2 regions of the Rhizobium sp. BK491 genome follow, and region 1 is predicted to be linked to the other one. Evidence: predicted binding sites of a transcription regulator. Region 1 holds the regulator's gene; the other holds the start of a gene.

Region 1 (3,104 bases):
TTTGGAGGTGTGATGTCGACCTCGTTCATCGGCGGTGCGTCGACGGCCATTTTCTCGATCGAGCATTTTCACCGGTTGGCGACATATGGACTTGCTGCCAATCTTGCGGCCATGCCCGTCGTCTCTTTCATCGTCATGCCCTTCGGTATGATGGCGATGCTGCTGATGCCTTTCGGAATCGATGGACCGTTCTGGAAAGTCACCGGTGAGGGACTGGAGCTTGTGATCGCTATTGCAAAAACGGTGGCTGGGTGGGGAGGTGACATTACCTTTGGCCGCCAGCCCGGCTGGCTGATGCCGACTTTCATCGCCGGCTTCCTGATCATGAGCATGCTGCGGACCCGGCTTCGCCATCTGGGCCTGTTGCTGCTGCTGTCATCTGTCGGTGTAGCCGCGTTCGGCTCTGGTGTGCCGAAGCCGGATCTGATGATCTCGGAAGATGGCATTCTGGTTGCCTTGCGCCAGGACGATATCCTCGCCACCAATCGCGAGAGACCGCAGGCCTTCATCTTCGAGCAATGGCAGAAAGCGCTGGTCGCGGCCGAACATCAACCGCCGACCATGCTTCCGACCGATAGCCGGCTTCCGCAGATCAGCAAGACGGATCGGCATAAGCGATTAAGCAATGCCGAGCAGAAGGCGGTCCGCACAGCAATGGAAGAAGCTTTGGACCGCACCATGCAAGGCAGCTTTGCTTGTCAGAAGGGAGCATGGTGTGTCGCCATGCTCGAAAACGGCGCGATATTGGTCACCATCGAGAACGCAGCCTATCTGCCCACGGCTTGCGACACCGGGAATATTATCGTGACGCCAATCCGGCTGCGGCTGGACCATTGCCGCTCCGGAGCAACGCTCATAACCGGTGCGACATTGCGCAAAACCGGCTCCATCGAAATGGTGCTTACCTCAGACAAACCCATTATATCCGCCGCATTCAACAACCCGCAGCGCCCATGGACCAGGCATCGAACTTATGATTGGCGCACCGGCAAATTTAACGCGCCAATTGCAAAGGCACCACCAGTTCTGGACAATTCACCGGTCAGTGATAGCGACGAATAAGGCCGACGAGCTTGCCCTGAACCTTGACGCGATCCGGCCCGAAGATGCGGGTTTCATAGGCTGGGTTCGCGGCTTCCAGCGCGATGGAGGCACCCTTGCGACGGAAGCGCTTCAAGGTAGCTTCTTCATCGTCGACGAGTGCAACGACGATATCGCCGGGATTGGCCGTGGTCGAATTGCGGATAATGACCGTATCGCCGTCGAAAATTCCGGCGTCGATCATCGAATCTCCTCGAACTTCAAGCGCATAATGTTCGCCGGAGCCGAGCATGTCGGCGGGAACGGTAATGTCGTGCGTATTGTTCTGGATGGCGGAGATCGGAACGCCGGCTGCGATGCGACCCATCACGGGTACGGACGCCGAGCCGTTGTGATCGTCATTTGCCACTTTCGACGGAGCGGGCGGGGCAACGGGCTGTGGCTTGCCGAGGCTGCCCTCGATGACGCTGGGCGAAAAACCGCGGCGCTGTTGCAGGCTCGGATTATAGGCGTCGGGAAGCTTGATGACTTCGAGCGCTCTGGCCCGGTTCGGCAGCCTGCGGATGAAACCTCGCTCCTCCAGCGCCGTGATCAGGCGGTGAATGCCGGATTTGGATGCCAAATCCAGTGCATCCTTCATCTCGTCGAAGGATGGCGGAACACCGGATTCCTTCATGCGTTCGTGAATGAAGAGAAGCAGTTCCTGCTGCTTGCGCGTCAACATCGTCTTGGAACCCCAGAATCAAGAAAAGCCGTGAAACAAATCCAGAACGGACACTATATGTTCCATATGTGTTCCGCAAGTGCTTAAATTTCGGTAAAGCCTTGTGGGGCCAGTTAAATAATTACCATTTGCGAATAGATCGGATCGGAACATCGAGGCGCCATATCTGCGTTAACCCATGGAAAAATATGAGAAATGCCGCTCTGTTCGCTCCCAGGGCCTTGTCGTTCAGTCCGTGCGCCCAGCATTTGGATCAAAGTGCCACACTACTGCATAAGCCGGCTATGGGAGAGAATCAGCAATCACGTTTGCGAGATCGCCTTCAATCCATGTCGTGTGCTTCGGGATGTTCCGTCCTTCCATCTTGAATTGCTTGGGGGATGGGCGCAAATCTGCTTCCGCAAGCAAACAGGAGAAGCCATGATTTCGTCTCCGCATCCGCTGGATCATCTCGTGCTGCCGACCGTCAATATCGCTCTGGCGCGCGAACGCCTCGGCAAGCTCGGTTTCACGGTGGCTCCAGATGCGCGCCATCCCTTTGGCACTCAGAATGCCTGCGTCTTCCTTGCCGATAAAACCTATCTCGAACCTCTGGGCGTCGCATCTCCGGAGCAATGCGAGAAGAGCATCGTGGATGGCAATGTTTTCGTCGCGCGCGATCAGGCTTATCGTTTCCGGGTGGGGGATGATGGCTTCTCGGCCGTGGTATTCGGTACGGATGATGCGGTGGCGGATGACAAGCGTTTCAACGCGGCGGCGATTTCGGCGGGGCGAATGCTGGATTTCTCCCGTCCGATGAAGATGCCGGATGGAACCGAAACCACGGCAGGCTTTCGTCTTGCCTTTGCCGCCGATCTGCGCGCGCCGGATTTTCTCGCTTTCTGCTGTCAGCGCATCAATCCGCTGCCGGCTGATCGCAGCGCGCTCGAGCGTCACGAGAACGGCGTGACTGGTATCGCGCGGGTAGCGCTTTGCGCGCCGAAGCCGGCGGTCTATCGCGGTTTCTTCGAAGAGGTTGTCGGCGCCCCACGCATTATGGAGCATTCCTTTGGCCTGACAATCAGGACTGCCAATGCCGATCTGGAGATTTTGACGCCCGAAGGAATGGAGGCATTCTATGATCTGCCTGTTCGCACGAATGATCCGGGGCTCAGGGCGCGGGCAATCCTTTTCAAAACGCGCGATCTTTCCGTGACATCGTCGCATTTCACTGCTAACGGCGTCACCTATACGCGTAAGAACAATCGTCTATTGGCGAGGTTGGCGCCCGGTCAGGGCGCATTGTTCGCCTTTGAGGAGATAAAATGAGCACAAATTCCGAAGTCACCGTCGGCGAGGG
Region 2 (3,104 bases), on a different contig from region 1:
ATCGCGGTGATCATCGCCCCGCCGAATTGTCCGGTGGCGAGCAGCAACGCGTCGCAATCGCCCGGGCCGTCGCCAATGCCCCGCTGGTGCTGCTGGCGGATGAGCCCACCGGCAATCTCGATCCGGCGACCGCGCATTACGTCTTCGATGCACTGGAGGCGCTGGTGCGCCAATCCGGTCTTGCGGCCCTGATCGCCACGCACAATCACGAACTCGCTGCCCGCATGGATCGCCGTGTTACCTTGAGTGAAGGCAAGGTTGTGGAGGTCTGATCCCTTTACGGGATGATCAGGCCGCCGCGATAATCCAGTTCGTAAGCCCTACGTTCGCTGACGACGATAGCTTCGTAGCCGCTGAAATGGTGGCAGTCGCCGATGTTTTCATCGATGTAAAGCCCATAGGCATGCTCGAACTCGAAGCCGCCGAGAAAGCGCCTTTCGTCAAGATAGAGCCGCAGCAGGGCCGCCTTGATCACCATGCCGGCGCGCGTTCCGTCGATCAGGTCGTGTTCGACGATATGGCCAAAATAGTTCATGGCCCATACCGGCTCGCCGTCATGCCATACGAGCTCTTGTCCGGCGAAATCCGTGCCGCCGAAGTAGCTGTCGAGATAGCGCCAGCGGCCGCTCGCATAGCCAATGTCATGCGAGCCGCTGCGGCAGGATGGCAGCCTCTCGCCGTCACCGACATAGGTTTCGGCTTTGGCGACGACAATAAAATTGTTCAGCTCGGCAAGATCCGGCATGACCCTCTCCAATTTTGGTGAGCGGCCAAGATGCCATTCAATGCGAGATTTGTAAAGAACAAAAAGAGAACATTTGCTAGCGATGGCTGCTTTCGCAGGCCTTCTGGCCGATATCATCCTGCCAGTCCTGTATGCTGATGGTCTTGGCATCGGCCTTCAGTATCTTGTCGTCCTTGGTCACCTTACCGGTCAGGACGTTGTAATCGCAGCGATAGCTGTTACCGGGTTGGAGGTTGTCACGAAAATCGTAACTATAGCCGGCAACCAAAAATGCGCTGTTGCGATAGGCAAGCGTCAAAGTCTGATGCCATCGGTCGCGCCCGATCGCATCGTTCTGCGAGGTGATCGCGATTGAACCGCTCGGCAGTGCGGCGATCGATGGTTCCTGGCCGTAGATGCCACCAGGCTCAGCGCGGCCCCATACCTTATCAGGGGCGGCGGCGGCAAGCTTCAGTAGCTCGTGCTCCTTGTCGCGGAGATAGATGTAGATCCCGATCTCATAATCTGCCTCGTCATTCGGCGGCATTGTCACCAGTAATGCAAGGTCCGGCTTGCCGTCCTTGTTCCAATCGCCGATCGCCGCGTCGATGATGCGGTCGGAAGCAATGGTGTCTTCGGCGCGAGCCGCGATTGCGGTCAAAAGAAGAATGAGAGCGCAGCCAAGTGACTTCATCGTGACCCCCGGTTTGCCTCTGCATAGCGCCGGGCCGCGCGGGCGTCCATCGCGGGCTAAAAAGTTCTCTGATGAAATTTACCGATGCTTCTATTGACTCTCGAACAAAAATGGAACAAAAAGAAAACATAACGAGTAAGGAGCGCCTAAATGACCGACATTATTCGAGACGTTGCAGCATTCACTTCCATCGTCATGTTCGTCGCCAGCTTTTCCCTCATCATGATGGCGATGTAAGTTTTATCCCCGTTTGCACATGCTGTTCCCATATTTGATGGGAGCAACTTCTGGACTTTATGGTCCGCAATGCCGAAAATGTCGCTGATTCATTCAGGCGTGCGGAAGGGTATGAAATGGCGGATGCAGGTGGCAGCGGCGTGGCAGCGCCGGTCGGCGAAATGCCGGAGTTTGTGCACCTCAGGGTTCATTCCGCCTATTCTCTGCTAGAGGGCGCATTGCCGCTCAAGAAGATATTGGCCAAGGCTGCCGGGGACAGTCAGCCGGCCATTGCGATTACCGATACGAACAATCTGTTCGTCGCCTTGGAATTCTCGCAGAAGGCGATGGATGAGGGGCTGCAGCCGATCATTGGCTGTCAGGTATCGATCGATATGGAGGATGGCGGTGAGAGCGAGAAGCGCGGGCCGCAGCAAGCTTTGGCGAAGATGCCATCCATCGTGCTGCTTGCCGCGACCGAGCGGGGATATGAGCGCCTCGTCGATCTCGTCAGTCGGGCCTATCTCGGCGGCGAGGGCAACAGCGCCGTTCACATCGCAGCCTCATGGCTGGATGAGATCGGTACGGGAGGGTTGATCGCGCTCACCGGTTCGCTCACCGGCCCGGTCGATATGGCTTTGAAAGAAGGGCATGCCGCACAGGCTCTCTCCCGGTTGTTGAGACTGAAGCAGCTGTTCGATGACAGGCTCTATGTCGAATTGCAGCGCCACGGCACCTATGATCGTCGTCACGAGCAGAAGATGATCAAGCTGGCTTACGAGCACGAGATCCCGCTCGTTGCCACCAACGAAGCCTTTTTCCCGACGCGGGACGATTACGATGCGCATGACGCCTTGATGGCGGTGGCCCACAATGCCATCGTCTCGGACGATACGCGATTTCGCCTGACGCCGGATCACTATCTGAAGAGCCGCGCAGACATGGCAAAGCTTTTCGCCAACTTGCCGGAAGCGCTTGAGAACACGGTCGAAATCGCTCGCCGCTGCTCCTTCGTGTTGAAGACCCGCTCGCCGATCCTGCCGCGCTTTACCGGGGCGACTGACGACCCTGAAGAGGCCGGGCGCGCCGAGGCGGCCGAGCTGCGCGCTCAGGCGGTAGAGGGCCTCGAGCAGCGCATAACCTCGCTTGGTATGGCACCGGGTTACGAGGAGAAGGACTATCGCGATCGGCTGGAATTCGAACTGAGCGTCATCGAGCGCATGAAGTTTCCCGGCTACTTTCTGATCGTTGCCGATTTCATCAAATGGGCCAAGCGCCACGATATCCCTGTCGGCCCCGGTCGCGGTTCCGGTGCGGGTTCGCTGGTCGCCTACGCCCTTACCATCACCGACGTCGATCCGCTGCGCTTCTCGCTGCTGTTCGAGCGCTTCCTCAACCCGGAACGCGTCTCCATGCCGGACTTCGATATCGACTTCTGCCAGGACCGGCGTGAAGAGGTGATTCGCTACG

What was found. The regulator LexA, encoded in region 1, represses DNA repair genes until DNA is damaged. The targets are predictions, from matches to a motif close to TGTTCNNNNTGTGTTCNG.
Region 2: the regulator LexA is predicted to act here: its motif matches at 1,519-1,536, upstream of dnaE (DNA polymerase III subunit alpha).

Annotation. Positions count from the first base shown of each region.
Region 1 covers NZ_JACIAR010000001.1:189,199-192,302, forward strand. The annotation lists gene FHX05_RS01040 (ComEC/Rec2 family competence protein) at 1-1,062, shown strand, start outside; gene lexA (transcriptional repressor LexA) at 1,043-1,765, opposite strand; gene FHX05_RS01050 (VOC family protein) at 2,186-3,073, shown strand; gene kdsA (3-deoxy-8-phosphooctulonate synthase) at 3,070-3,104, shown strand, end outside.
Region 2 covers NZ_JACIAR010000002.1:1,281,557-1,284,660, forward strand. The annotation lists gene FHX05_RS14150 (ABC transporter ATP-binding protein) at 1-272, shown strand, start outside; gene FHX05_RS14155 (DUF5680 domain-containing protein) at 278-745, opposite strand; gene FHX05_RS14160 (hypothetical protein) at 822-1,418, opposite strand; gene dnaE (DNA polymerase III subunit alpha) at 1,772-3,104, shown strand, end outside.